One region of the Thermoanaerobacter sp. YS13 genome, then DNA from elsewhere that is predicted to be linked to it. Evidence: predicted binding sites of a transcription regulator. Region 1 holds the regulator's gene; the other holds the start of a gene.
The links. The regulator HrcA, encoded in region 1, represses chaperone genes, less so after heat shock. The targets are predictions, from matches to a motif close to ATTAGCACTCANNNNNNNTGAGTGCTAAT.
Positions count from the first base shown of each region.

Region 1 (7,898 bases):
GCTTAATGCTTGGTTAACAGGACCCACAGTTGATTCTACAAGGTCGGAGATTAGCTCTTCAAATTTTGCTCTTGTAAGATTTACATCTATATGTTTTGGACCTGTAGCATCAGCAGTAATAAATGGCAAGTTTATATTAGTAACCGTTGCAGAAGAAAGCTCTATTTTTGCTTTTTCTGCAGCATCTTTTAATCTCTGCAATGCCATCCTGTCATTTCTTAGGTCAATTCCATATTCTTTTTTGAAATTGTCAGCAAGCCAATCTATTATCCTTTGGTCAAAGTCATCTCCACCCAAGTGGTTGTTACCACTTGTAGCCAAAACTTCAAATACTCCCTCTCCTATTTCCAAAATCGAGACATCAAAGGTTCCACCACCTAAGTCATAAACCATTATCTTTTGATTTCCTTCTTTGTCAAGACCATATGCCAAAGCAGCAGCTGTCGGCTCATTTATTATTCTCAAAACCTCAAGACCTGCAATCCTACCTGCGTCTTTTGTAGCCTGTCTTTGGCTGTCATTGAAATAAGCAGGAACGGTAATTACCGCCTGTGTAACTTTTTCACCAAGGTATGCTTCTGCATCAGCCTTAAGCTTTTGCAAAATCATTGCAGAAATCTCTTGAGGTGTATATTCTTTATCGTCAATTTTTACTTTGTAATCAGTTCCCATATGTCTTTTTATAGACATTATAGTCCTGTCAGGATTTACAATTGCCTGCCTTTTTGCAACTTGCCCTACTAACCTTTCTCCTTCTTTAGTAAAAGCGACGACTGAAGGCGTAGTACGAGCTCCTTCTGCGTTAGGTATTACTACAGGTTGACCTCCTTCCATAACAGCAACACAAGAAAATGTAGTTCCTAAGTCAATTCCTATAACTTTTCCCATATTTTTCAACCTCCTTTTTATTTTGCTACTTTAACCAAACTTGGTCTTATTACTTTATCTTTTAGATAATACCCTTTTTGGAAAACTTCAATAATTTCATTTGGCTGCTTTCCTTCTACCTCTTCCTGCATTACAGCATGGTGCTTATAGGGGTCAAAAATCTGCCCCTCTGCTTCAATTTCTTTCACACCAAATTTATCCAATATCTTTTTAAACTGCCTGTAAATTAATTCTATCCCTTCTTTTAGAGAATTATAATCTCCACTGCTTGCCAAAGCTCTTTCAAAATTATCCATAATAGGCAAAAGTTCTAAAATTACTGTTTCTTTTCCGTATTCTACCATTTCTAATTTTTCTTTTTCTGTTCTCTTTCTGTAATTTTCAAATTCTGCTTTCAATCTTTGTGCAATATCTAAATATTCTTGAGCTTCAACTTCTTTTTGCTGAAGTTTTTGCTTTAATTCCTCTATTTCATCAACCGTTTGTTGCTGAGGCTCTTGCTGTACTTGTTCATCTTCAGGAGGTCCTTCCATTTGTTCATTTGATTCTAAACTATTTACGTTATTTTCCTCCTCTTTGTTAATTTCTTTTTCCATCTCTTCCACTTATATCACCTCATTATATTTCATCATTGTATATACTCGACAAAAGATTTGAAAGCTCTTTTGTCATCACATTGATTTCACTAATTAACTTCCTATAATCCATTCTTGTAGGTCCTATAATTCCTATTGTACCCACTACACGACCGTTAATCTTATAAGTGGTTTTTATTACACTTAAATCCTTCATTTCCTCAAACTTGTTTTCGCTTCCTATTTTCACATCTATAAAATCTACTTCAGGCTCTAAAACTTCGTTCAATAACAACTTGTTTTCCAAAAGATTGAAAAAATTTTTTGCTTTGCTTAAATCCTTGTATTCAGGAAAATCTAAAATGTGGGAAGTCCCATCCGCATAAATGTCTGTTTCCTGTAACTGTTTCAAGCTCAAAAGTATAGTGTTTACCAATTCGTCGGCTATAAAAGCCATCTCCCCCAGCATCTGTCTTAAATCCTGTTGTAAAAACTCAAAAATATCTTTTTCGCTTTTTTCAGGAATTTTATCATTTAACAAATTGTTTAAAAATTCAAAAATATTTCTATCTACATTTTGACACAAATTTAGGAGGTGATCTTTTACAATTCCTGTATCCGTCACTACTAAAAAGATTATTTTATTAGAAGCCACAGGTATAAGTTGAATTCTCTTTATTCTATCAGGGTTCAACCTTGGCATTTTAGCAACTGTAGTGTGGTGAGTGATATTAGCCAAAATTTTTGCGTATTTTTTTACAATCTCATCAAATTCCGCTATTATCTCCTCGCGAGTATTATAGCTAATTGGCGAGTCATTGTTTATATAACTTCGAAGAATGCTGTCTACATAAAATCTATATCCCTTATCTGAAGGTATCCTTCCTGCAGAAGTATGAGGTTGCTCCAAATATCCCATTTCTTCTAAATCTGCCATTTCATTTCTTATAGTAGCAGAACTTAGTCCTATATTGTACTTCTTAGCTATTGTTCTCGACCCTATTGGCTCTGCCGTCATAATATAATCAGTAATAACAGCATATAGTATTTTTTTCTTCCTATCATCTAACGGCATTTTCACCACCCCATGTATTATTAGCACTCAACTTGATTGAGTGCTAATTCACGTTTCTAAAATACCACTCTTATAATTTTTTGTCAATACTTATTTAGGGCAGAAATTCTTTAAAAATGACGTTAGAGACATCAATTCCCCTCTCAGTAAGTTTTACACACTCATTATCAACCTCAATTAGACCTTCATTTAAGTATTTTTGTATTATTTTTTTGTAAATTTCAAACAAACTAACACCAAATCTTTTCTTAAAATCCTCATCACACACTCCTTTTGTCATTCTCATTCCCAAAAACATAAACTCAGCCATTCTATCTTCTTTTGTCAACTTTATTTTTTCTTTAACTGCAATTTTTCTTTCTAAAATGCCCGTAATATAGTCTTTTATATTTTCAATATTACTATATCTTACATCCTTCATATAAGAATGGGCTCCTGCTCCAAAACCTAAGTAATTTTTGCATTGCCAGTATAAAATATTGTGGCGACATTCAAATGTTGGCAAAGCAAAATTAGATATTTCATAATGGTGGTAGCCTTTTTCTTTTAAAAACTCTATACCCCAATGATACATTCTAAGTTCTTCTTCCTCATCAACTATAGACAACTGACCCTTTTCATAAAGTTTGTAAAAGAAAGTGTTAGGTTCTAAAATTAAACTATAAGTAGAAATATGAGTCGGCTGTAATTTTACTACTTCTTTTAGAGTTTCTTGCCACTCTTTAAATGTTTGAGTAGGAAGAGCGTACATCAGGTCAATATTTATATTGTCAAAGAACTTTTTCACTAACTCATAATTTCTAAAAAATTCTTCTATTGTATGAATTCTACCTATATATTTTAATAGTCTATTTTGAAAAGCTTGAAGTCCAACGCTTACCCGGTTTATCCCGCTCCCTTTATAAATTTTTAATTTTTCTTCAGTTATAAGACCAGGATTCATTTCAATAGTAATTTCACAACCATCAAGTATTTTATAATTTTTAAATACAGACATCAATATTTCATCTATATAAGAAGGAGGCAAAATGTTAGGGGTACCTCCTCCTATATAAACCGAAACTACATTGTAATTTTTTGTAGAATTTGATTCTATTTCCATAAGTAGTGCCCGAATATAGTCCTCAAAAAGATAATCATAGCCTGCATAAGAATTAAAATCACAATAATAGCATTTTCTTTTACAAAAAGGAATATGAATGTATAAACCTATCTCCCTCATTTTTCATCATCTAACTTCAATATTGACATAAAAGCCTCTTGAGGTATTTCAACACTTCCCACCTGTCTCATGCGCTTTTTACCTTCTTTTTGCTTCTCCAAAAGTTTTTTCTTACGAGTTACGTCTCCTCCATAACACTTGGCAAGAACGTTTTTTCTCAATGCTTTTACAGTCTCTCTTGCAATAATCTTAGAGCCTATTGCAGCCTGGATTGGAATCTCAAAAAGATGCCTTGGAATATTTTCTTTTAACTTTTCTACAATTTTTCTCGCTTTTTCATAGGCTTTATCTTTATGAACTATCATGGATAAAGCATCTACCAATTCGCCATTTATTAAAATATCAAGCTTTACCAAATTAGATTCTTTATACCCTTTAAGCTCATAGTCGAAAGAGGCATAACCCCTTGTTCGCGATTTTAAAGCATCAAAAAAGTCGTATATTATCTCATTTAAAGGCATTTCATATTTTAAAAGTACGCGAGTTTGTTCTAAATATTCCATTCCTAAATATGCTCCCCGTCTATCCTGGCAAAGCTCCATAACTGCCCCTACATATTCAGTAGGCATCATAATAGTAGCTTCCACAATTGGCTCTTCAATATGATCTATTTGCGTAGGAGGCGGCATTTTCGTAGGGTTGTCCAAATCCAATACTTCTCCATTAGTTTTGTAAACTTTGTAAATTACACTTGGTGCAGTAGTGACAAGATTTAAGCTGTACTCTCTTTCCAACCTTTCTTGAACTATTTCCATGTGTAAAAGCCCTAAAAATCCACATCTGAACCCAAAACCCAGTGCGGCAGAAGTATCCGGTTCAAAAACTAAAGAAGCGTCATTCAACTGAAGTTTTTCTAAAGCCTCTTTTAAATTTTCATAATCTTGTCCATCTGCAGGATAAATACCACAAAAGACCATTGGCACTACTTCTTTATAGCCAGGAAGTGGAGAATCGGCTGGATTATCTGCATCTGTTATTGTATCTCCTACACGAGTATCTTTTACATTTTTTATGCTGGCAGCTATGTAGCCAACTTCACCTGCTTTAAGCTCTTCTACTGGATAAAGATTAGGTCTAAACATTCCCACTTCTGTAACTTCAAAAACTTTGCCAGTAGAAAACATTTTTATTCTCATTCCTGGTTTAACAATTCCATCTACTACCCTTACAAAACTTATAGCTCCCTTGTAATTATCATAAAAAGAGTCAAAAATCAGCGCTTTTAAAGGCTTGTTTTCATCTCCTTTTGGAGGCGGAAATCTACTCACAATGGCTTCTAAAACTTCTTCTATTCCTATACCTTCTTTAGCAGATGTAAGTAACGCATCTTCTGCATCGATCCCAATCACATCTTCAATTTCTTTTTTTACAAGTTCAGGATTTGCTGAAGGAAGGTCTATCTTATTTATTACAGGCACTATCTCTAAATCATGTTCTAAAGCCATATACACATTAGCAAGGGTTTGCGCCTCAATCCCTTGTGTAGCGTCTACTACAAGCAGAGCTCCTTCACAAGCTGCAATGCTTCGGGATACCTCGTAAGTAAAATCCACATGTCCAGGGGTATCGATAAGATTAAGCTCATATTCATTTCCATTTTTAGCTTTATAAATCATTCTTACAGGCTTTAACTTTATAGTAATTCCTCTTTCCCTTTCCAATTCTAAATTATCCAAAATTTGCTTATCTGTTTCCCTTTCAGAAAGAAAACCTGTTTTCTCAATAAGTCTATCTGCAAGAGTAGATTTGCCATGGTCTATATGAGCAATAATGCAAAAATTTCTAATATACTGCATCCTTTCTGACATTGTGTACCTCCTCAAAAATTAAAGACTTAACCCTTATTTCTAAAATTTTCCTTTAAGGTATTGACCCAATCCTCCTATGTCAATAACTGACTCTTTACCAAAAATTTTAACAATCACCTTTTCGCTATTTGAATATACACCAAATATATTTACTTTCCTCACCCCTGTAGTAATTTCATTAAAGGAAGAATCAGCTATTACAAGCCCTACTACCATAATAACAATGTACAATAAAAGAGCAAATATTACAAGTCTCTTTCTTCGAATTTGTTTTTTTCTCTCTTTTGTCCTTGTAAGCCTCATCTTTTATCTTCCTTTCAAGGTATCGTAAATCTGTTGTATTTCTTCAATCATTTTATTGCAGCTATATCTTTTTGCACTTTCTTTTCCTTTTAAGCTTATACTTTTTCTCAATTCCTCATCTTTCAAAAATTTCTCTATAGCTTTTGCTAACTCTTCGGGATTTCCCTTTTCCACCAAAATTCCTTCAACGCCATTTCGTATAATTTCTGGAATACCCCCCACCTTGGTAGCTATGATAGGAACTCCTTCACTTAAAGCTTCAATTACAGAAATTCCAAATCCTTCCTCATGTGAGGGAAGCACAAATACATCAAGATTTCTCAAGAAAGAAGGAATGTCATTTCTATACCCCAGTAAAAAGAATCTGCCCTTTAAATTTAAACTATCAATCATTTTTTGTAATTCTTCTCTAAAAGGACCATCTCCTGCTACAAAAAAGTAGGCATTTACATTTTTTAAAATTGAAGCTGCTTTTATTAAATCTTGGACACCTTTAGCAGGTATAAGCCTTGCTACACTTCCTACAATAAAGGAATCTTCTGACAAATTGAATTCTTCTTTTAAATTAAGAGTTGTTTCCTCGTAGAAAGAGGTATCAATACAATTGTACACCACTTTTATTTTATTCTCTTTTACTTTTTGATTTAAAACCAAATCATCTTTTAACGCTTGTGAGACGGCAATAAACTGATGAGTTTTTTCATCCAAAACTTTTGTAAAACTTAACAGAAGTTTCTTTTTGTAAAAACTCATATTATTGTAATTTGCAAAGTTGTGGACTGTCACTACTGTTTTTACAGGCTTAGCAAAACATGCGATTCTTCCTACCAATGAAGCTTTTGCCCCATGCATGTGAACAATATCTGGCTTAAACTCATTTACTAACTTTCGTATATACCTAATTGCCCTGTAATCTTTTTTTAAACTAATTCCGTCCCCAATGTCAATGTTATATACTTTAATCCCTAATTTTTCAAGATATTCTTGAGTTTTTTCGTCAAAAGAGCATAAAATAGCAATTTCATATTTGTCTTTGTCTAACAATCTAGCCAGAGACAATAAATGTCTTTTCATTCCTCCTTCTGATTTCCTCACAATTTGCAATACTTTCATTTTCCCCATAAAACCACCTTTTTAAGACATTTCATCAATAACAAAATGTATTAACATAGGTCCTACAAACACCATCATTGTTGCTGCCGATACAATTCCTGAATCATTAAAAATTAGAGCAAGAACACTTCCTATAATTGTCGCAACAAAACATATTCGAATGTAGGTATGTTTTTTGAAAATTTCCCTCAACACTCCAACAGGTTTGAAGAAAAGAATTAACAAAACACCTATAAGTGTCAATAATACTCTCGACCATATAGAATATTTTATGAGCTTATAATTCATTAAAAGCTTTCTTTCAAAAATTTGTAATAAAGATTTTATGCCGTGACTTTTTACTAAAGCAAAAGTTTGTCCTATGTGAGTTTGTTGGGAAAGTGGCCTTAAAGAATCCAAGTAAAACAACCCAACAAGCATTAAAACTATCCCTATCCCAATATACAATAGATTTCTTATGCTAATTTTTTTATCAGATAAAAGTAACAATGCCACAGCAAAAGCTCCAAAGGCTGTTATCTACCCTCCAACATTTGTGCCTATACCTGGAGCTGCAATAAAGTAGAATATCAGTGCGTATACTATTGTAGTTAAAGTTAAAAGCAGCTTTTTATTTGAAAAAAACTCAAAAGCCAATGTAGTAAAACATAAGACGGCTCCAATCAATACTCCCATATACTCGTTTCCTATGCCATAAAAACGAGCTCCTCCGACGACGTCATAGCTTAAAAAAGAATTTTTTAGCAAATACTGTCCTGTCACAAGGTCAATTAGCAAAACAATGGAAGTAATTAAACCTATTATAGCATAGAAATAATAACCATAAGGGTTAATTTCATGAATCGCTATAATCGCCACTGCCGTCAAAAATAATATCCCCACGATGCTATTTGATAGACTGGTATAATTAAACA
Region 1 is NZ_JOOI01000001.1:255,773-263,670, reverse strand. Features, by position in the region: gene dnaK (molecular chaperone DnaK) at 1-888, opposite strand, end outside; gene grpE (nucleotide exchange factor GrpE) at 906-1,493, opposite strand; gene hrcA (heat-inducible transcriptional repressor HrcA) at 1,507-2,538, opposite strand; gene hemW (radical SAM family heme chaperone HemW) at 2,633-3,760, opposite strand; gene lepA (translation elongation factor 4) at 3,757-5,568, opposite strand; gene THYS13_RS01260 (hypothetical protein) at 5,608-5,871, opposite strand; gene THYS13_RS01255 (glycosyltransferase family 4 protein) at 5,875-6,993, opposite strand; partial or broken gene THYS13_RS01250 (hypothetical protein) at 7,006-7,898, opposite strand, start outside.

Region 2 (7,898 bases), on a different contig from region 1:
ATCACGATAGCGTCTACACCTGCTTCTACTAATGCTTTGACTCTATCCATCATGTCTTTTCCAACACCGACAGCAGCAGCCACTAAAAGTCTTCCTTTGCTATCTTTTGCCGCATTAGGAAACTCAACGGCTTTTTCTATATCTTTTATGGTTATGAGCCCTTTTAAAACGTTGTTTCCATCTACTAACGGCAATTTTTCTATTTTATGTTTTTTTAGTATCTGTCTTGCTTCCTCTAAAGTAGTTCCAGGAGGAGCAGTTACCAAATTGTCTTTTGTCATAACTTCTCTTATCGGTTTATCCAAATCATCTTCAAATCTTATATCGCGATTAGTGATTATTCCTACAAGTTTCGAATCAACAGTGATAGGTACTCCCGATATTTTATACCTTGCCATAAGTTCAGCTGCATCTTTAATAGTATGGTCAGGAGTAAGAGAGAAAGGATCCGTTATGACACCATGTTCTGACCTTTTGACTTTGTCAACTTCTAAAGCTTGTCTTTCAACAGACATGTTTTTGTGAATTACACCTATGCCGCCCTCTCTTGCTATAGCAATTGCAAGTTTGGATTCTGTAACAGTGTCCATTCCAGCGCTCATTAAAGGAATGTTTAAAGTAATTTTTTTAGTAAGTTTCGTCTTTAAATCTACATCCTTAGGAAGCACATCGGATTTAGCAGGAATTAAAAGAACATCATCAAAAGTTAAACCTTCTTTAACAAATTTTCCCTCCATATTTACATCTCCCTTTTAGTTTTATTATAACATATTATTCGCAAAATTTTTTTGAACATCATACAATTTACACAATTAACTTGTGGGCCTTTATAAAATAAAAGCCCGAGGGTAGAATTTCCTCAGGCCAAAAAGGCAACAACAAATTCCACCCATAGTAAAGCAGTTTACGGCTGCTTTGTAGAAACTCCCGTGCCATATTCACGGGATTATATGAGTTCCTCTAATAAAACTATTGACTTGTTAAATGAATAATTTATTATTCAATATAACAAATTTACATGTCTATGTCAACAGTACAAAAAATACAATTCAACTTCTCAATTGTAATGAACTACAACGAGTTATCATTTATCCCTCCAGGTAGTTTTGGGACTGTCCCTGAACCATATAAAATATTCGAAAAGAAAATAATTGAATGACCTCCCAAAAGGGAGGTCAAATTTTTCTCATTTAATTTTCATTTTAGGAAGTTTTATCGTGAAAATGGTGCGCCCGAGAGGACTCGAACCTCCGGCACGCAGTTTAGGAAACTGCTGCTCTATCCTGCTGAGCTACGGGCGCTCAAAAACTTGCTACAAAAGTATTTTATCAGACAATTTCAAAGCTGTCAAGGCTAAAACTTAAAAGGGCTAAGCTTTCGCTCAGCCCTTTTTATCACATCATATCCATTCCTGCTCCGGGATTTGGCATTGCTGTATTCTTCTCTGGGATATCTACCACTACTGCTTCTGTCGTGAGTATCATTGAAGCAATTGATGCAGCATTTTGCAAAGCTGTCCTTGTAACCTTTGTTGGGTCTACAATACCTGCTTTGAACATGTCTGTAAATTCTTCCTTGTAAGCATCATATCCGAAGTTTGGATCTTTAGCAACTTTTATTTTTTCTACTATTACAGAACCGTCAACACCAGCATTTGCTGCAATTTGTCTTACGGGTTCTTCTAATGCCCTTAAAACTATCTTCGCACCTGTCTTGAAGTCGCCATCTAAGGAATCAACTACTTTTTGCACATCTTCTATTACATTGAGAAGTGCAATACCGCCACCAGGCACTATACCTTCCTCCACTGCTGCTTTTGTAGCCGCCAATGCGTCTTCAATTCTGTGTTTCTTTTCTTTAAGCTCTGTCTCAGTTGCAGCACCAGCTTGAATGACAGCTACACCACCCGCCAATTTTGCTAGTCTTTCTTGTAATTTTTCTCTATCATAATCAGAGGTAGTTTCCTCAATTTGAGCCTTAATTTGATTTACTCTCTTCTTAATTTCTGCAGCATCGCCTGCTCCGCCTACAATTGTGGTATTCTCTTTTGTAACTTTTACTTGTCTTGCGCGGCCAAGCATATCTAATCTTACATCTTTTAAGTCATAACCTAATTCTTCTGAAATTACTTGACCACCTGTCAGTATTGCTATATCTTGTAGCATTTCTTTTCTTCTGTCACCAAAGCCAGGAGCTTTTACTGCTACACACGTAAATGTACCTCTTAATTTGTTGACAACTAATGTTGCCAATGCTTCACCTTCTACATCATCAGCTATAATAAGAAGTTTCTTACCGTGTTGCACTACTTGCTCCAAGAGTGGCAACAAGTCTTGGATATTTGAAAGTTTCTTATCTGTTATGAGTATAACAGGCTCTTCTAATACTGCTTCCATTTTTTCAGCATCAGTTACCATGTATGGAGAAATATATCCTCTGTCAAATTGCATTCCTTCAACAACCTCAAGGGTTGTACCTAAAGTCTTTGATTCTTCAACCGTTATAACTCCATCTTTACCTACTTTGTCCATTGCTTCTGCAATGAGATTACCTATTTCTTCATCAGCAGCAGAGATAGAAGCAACATGGGCAATTGATTCTTTATTATCAATAGGTTTAGATATCCTCTTTAACCCCTCAACTGCAGCATCTACAGCCTTCGCAATACCTCTTCTTAAAAGCATTGGGTTAGCTCCCGCAGCAAGGTTCTTGAGTCCCTCACGAACCATTGCCTGAGCTAAAAGCGTTGCAGTCGTTGTACCATCACCAGCAACATCATTAGTTTTTGTAGCTACTTCCTTCAAAAGTTGCGCACCTTGATTTTCAAAGGGATCCTCTAATTCAATTTCTCTTGCAATAGTAACACCGTCATTTGTAACCGTAGGGGAACCATATTTTTTGTCCAATACTACATTACGACCCCTTGGTCCTAATGTAACTTTTACAGTATCCGCAACTGCATTAACTCCTCTTTCTAATGCTCTTCTTGCTTCCTCTCCATATTTGATTTGTTTTGCCATTTTCAACTACCTCCTTATTCTATAATTGCTAGAATATCGCTTTCTCTTAAAAGTAGATATTCTTCACCATCTAACTTAACTTCTGTTCCCGCATACTTGGAGAAGATTACTCTATCACCGACTTTTACTTCTAATTCTACTTTTTTACCGTCTATGTATTCCCCTGTTCCTACTGCAACTACTTCACCTTGTTGTGGTTTTTCTTTTGCTGTACCTGGTAAAATAACTCCGCCTTTTGTAACTTCTTCTGCCTGGATTACTTTGACCACAACTCTGTCTCCGAGTGGTTTTAATCTCATATACTTTATCCCTCCTCCTTCATTTATTAGCACTCAACTTATGTGAGTGCTAATCCCAATCTTTATATTAATTTAAGTGGTAAAACATATCAAACTTTATTATAGCCTATTTTAGGCCATATATTCTGATTATCTATGATTTTACCCAAATATTATGATTTTATGCCATTATTTATCGATTTAGACTATGTTTCTGTATTTTGTATTTAAAAATAAAAAATACAGGGAAAATATTTATTCCCCTTTACCATCAGATTTAACTAATCCTTGTTGTTTAAGATAATTAATCATATTATACATATACTGCTGCTGTTCCTTTGTCAACATAGATTTGAGATTGTCTATAATTGCTACCTGCTGGTCAGATAATCCTTGAGGTAATGAATTGTTTTCTTCTTTCTCTAATTGTTCCTCTGTTTCTTTTTTATTGGTATCTAAAATTTTATCTCCTTCCTCTATTTTCGATATTTCCTCTTTATCTTCTATTCTTTCTATTTCCTCTTTATTTTCTTCTGATTTTTGTTCTTCTTCCTCCATACTCCTAGTAGAAGATTGTAATTGTTTTTTCTCCTCTTTCATGCTGTTCATAATACCCTCTGCTTTGTTTAATACTTCCAACAATTTTATATTCTTTGCCAGCTTATCAGTTTCTTCTAACTTTTCTTCAGGAATTATAGGCCTTAGGGCCTCATAAATATCAATTATTTTGTCGAAAATATTGTCTTTATCTTCTTCTTTTGAATATTTCTCCATTTTTTCTTGCAAATTCTTCAACGCTTCATGAAATTTTAAAAACTTATCTATCACAATTTTTTTATCTTCCGTTATGTAGGGTTTTATCGCTTTCAAAATTCCTATTTTATCTACTTCTATTTTTTCTGCCACTTCAATTTCTTCTTCTGAAAGGCTCATCAATTTTTTTTGTATTTCAATTATTTCGGCTATTTTAGAGAAAATATCTACATAATATTGGTCTCTCTTGTTTAGATAAGGCTTTACGCTACCTACAAAATCTTTTCCCTTTGTTATCACTTCGTACACATCTATTGAAGTTTTTTTATTTTCCTGCGGTGAAGATAATTCATCTTTATCTTCTTCTGTAACTTCTTCTTTTTTTCTTTCCTTTTCTATACCCATTACCTGAAATCTCACAAATGCTACTATCAAAAGTTCTACAGCAAGTATTTTTAATAAAATCTCCTTTTGCAAAACAAATTCCCCCTATTTTTAATCTCTTACTAAATATATGTAAGGGGTTAGTCTATTATTATAGACCACCCCTATTTTTTGTCTAATTTTTTTCCCAAATAATTATTCCTGGAACAAATAGAAGTATTAAAATTATTATTATGAAAATCCAAAACCAACCTCCGACAAATCCTATTCCTTTTTCTTCTGGCATAAATACTACCTCCCTTCAGACAGGTAAATAATAGGGAAATAAATTTTTTATCTTTAGCTAATATATAATACGTAATTTTAAGAATTTGTGTTACCAAAATTAATGCCTGTTAATGACCACAAAAATCGCTTTGCTTTTTTTCGCGGTTTTTCTTCCTGCAAAATTACAAGTATTAAAAAGAAGAACAGTAGACTTTCAAGCTCAAATCTTACATCCAACAGCAAGGTTAAAATTACAAAGAAGAACAACAGAGCATCTCCAGAAAAAGACATATATTATCACTCCACACGCATCAAATTTTCTAAGTAAACAAGGCTCTATCGCAGGATAGAGCCCTTTAAAATTACTTGAGTTCATTGAAAAACCAGCCTAATCCGCCATCCATTATTATTACAAGGAGTATGAAGAAGAACAGCAATGTCTCTAAAGACCATGTTACATTAAGCCAGCCTCCACCAAGCGCTAATACAAGTATCAAGAAGAAAAACAACAAATTGCTTTCGCCAAAAACTGAACTTGTTCCTGCCATATTGATCCCCCTTTAAGCAATTTTTAACACCTAATCAAGTTTTTGGTTCTTCAACGATAATTCCTGGGATAAACAAGAAAATCAACAGTATGATGATTATGATCCAAAACCACCCAAATCCTGCTCCGCTTTTATCTACTGGCATAAATAATTTTCCTCCTTTCAAGTTTCATCCTTTTCTATGTGGGTCTTTAAAGACCTACTACATAATATGACATAACTTTGTATGGTGACACTTTTTTTAATTTCCACTAACAAATTTTTATATTTCACATATTGTGTTAATAGCATGAAAGGAGGTATGCTAATGAATCTAATTCCATTATTTGCTTTTTCTAAAATAGCAAAGGAAATTTATGTCTCAAATAAAATCGATAAAAGGCTTTTAAAAAAAGCATTATATCTAAGAAGTGAATGTGTTCCTGTAATTTTGTATTCCCATTTACCTTATGACATTTTAAAAGAAAAAATCGAAAAAATAGGAGGAAGCATAAAATTTGAACTACCAATTATAAAAGCCTGGTCAGTAAATTTACCTTGTGATAAATTAAAAAATTTTGCTACATTAAAAGGAATTCATTTTATAGCAGAAGACTCCGCTGTTAAGTTGCAGCTTAATATTGCCACTCAAGAAATCGCCTCTCGAAAAGTTAACGACCTAGGCTACACCGGTAAAGGAGTAACAATTGCCTTTTTAGATACTGGAATATATCTTCACCCTGATTTTACCAAGCCTAAAAACCGTATAGTGGCATTTCACGATGTAGTAAATGGAAAAAAACAACCTTACGATGACAATGGCCATGGCACTCATGTAGCTGGGGACGCTGCTGGAAATGGATATGCTTCTAATGGCAAATACAAAGGCGTAGCTCCAGAAGCTAATATAGTAGCAGTAAAAGTATTAGATGCCTATGGTAGAGGTTTATCCTCTGACATCCTTGCTGGAATGCAATGGATTTTAGACAATAAAGATAAATACAATATACGGATAGTTTCTCTATCAATAGGTGAAACTCCATCTCTTCCTACTTTCTTAGATCCTTTGGTAAGAGGAGTAGATACTCTTTGGAGAAATGGATTAGTAGTAACTGTTGCAGCTGGAAACTCAGGTCCTAATTACAACACAATAACTTCTCCTGGCACCAGTAAAAATGTCATAACTGTAGGAGCAGTAGATGACAAAAGAACCTCCGACATAAGTGATGACGAAATAGCTCAATTTTCTGGAAGAGGTTCGCCTTATCTATACAAACCAGACATAGTAGCACCAGGTGTAAAAATAGTCTCTACTGCATCGGGAAATGTACCTGTTGGCGCAGATGAAATTATGATAAATAAAGCATATAGAACAGCAACAGGAACTTCCATGGCAACTCCAATGGCAGCAGGAGCAGCAGCATTGTTACTAGAAAAAAATCCTCATTTGACCAATGTGCAAATAAAAAATATATTAAAAGCAACAGCTACAAAAATTGACGAGGCAGGTTTATGGACCCAAGGTAGTGGAATGATAAATATAGAAGAGGCGTTAAAAAAAGTATGAGGGGGTTAACCCCTCATTTTAATGACCTATGTCCTAGTCCAATTGCCACTTCATTTAAGTTTAGCATCCCCACAGCAAAAAACACACAAACACAAAGATGCTCGTCAGCATAGGCAATGCCTATTTTCCCACCTACATTAAGTCCCATAGCTTTGTTCATGACTTGTATAGCAGCCTCGTGCGCAGCCCCTGCTACTGCTCCTTCTGCAGCGTGTGTGTCTTCTATAATTCCTTCTCTTTTAGCCGCTACTACCGCTCTTTCAATAATTTTAGATATAGAATTTACATATTCGCCACCATAGTCAACAGCTGCAACTTTTACTCCATGTTGCCAATATTTGTGTTTTAAACTCTCTTCCTCTTCTCTTGTAGACATAGCCATTTTAACTGCAATTCTGGCTACATCGATGCTTTTTAGTGGTTTCATATCCACACCGCCTAAAATCATTTTATAATATTTAGTAAAATATGATAAAAAATAGGTATAAAAATAGCTGGCAGCAAATTCCCCACTTTTATATTCTTGATCTCTAACATATTCAAAGAAATGGCAAATATCAATATTCCTCCTACAGCTGTCATGTCATCAATAACTGGTTTTATCAAAAGCTCTTGCAAAAAAGATGCACCTAATGAAATAGAGCCTTGATACAAAAATACCGAAATCGCTGAAAAAACAACTCCTATTCCAAAAGTGGAAGCAAAAATTATTGAGGAAATTCCATCTAGAACAGATTTAGCAAATAGTATACTGTGGTCTCCTGAAAGTCCATCCTTCAAAGCACCTACAATCGCCATAGCACCAATGCAATAAACTAAACTTGCGGTCACAAAGCCTTTGCTAATTGTAGAACTGTTATCTTTACTTAATTTTTTTTGCAATGTATTTCCAAACTTATTTAAATATTCTTCAATATTTAAGGCTTCTCCTATAATACCACCTATTACAAGACTCACGATCACTACCATTAAATTATTAAATTGAAGGCCACTAGAAATCCCTATTATCATCACACTTAAGGCGACACCCTGCATGACTATATTTTTAAACCTTTCCGGAATTCCTACTTTAAGAAAAGTGCCAATAGCACCACCCACAATT
Region 2 is NZ_JOOI01000003.1:205,975-213,872, reverse strand. Features, by position in the region: gene guaB (IMP dehydrogenase) at 1-737, opposite strand, end outside; purine riboswitch at 873-974, opposite strand; tRNA gene THYS13_RS13225 (tRNA-Arg) at 1,225-1,301, opposite strand; gene groL (chaperonin GroEL) at 1,395-3,020, opposite strand; gene groES (co-chaperone GroES) at 3,035-3,319, opposite strand; gene THYS13_RS13210 (hypothetical protein) at 3,554-4,528, opposite strand; gene THYS13_RS13205 (hypothetical protein) at 4,799-4,993, opposite strand; gene THYS13_RS13200 (hypothetical protein) at 5,065-5,250, opposite strand; gene THYS13_RS13195 (S8 family peptidase) at 5,558-6,796, shown strand; gene THYS13_RS13190 (HutP family protein) at 6,810-7,223, opposite strand; gene THYS13_RS13185 (DUF554 domain-containing protein) at 7,241-7,898, opposite strand, start outside.
Region 2: the regulator HrcA is predicted to act here: its motif matches at 3,345-3,373, upstream of groES (co-chaperone GroES).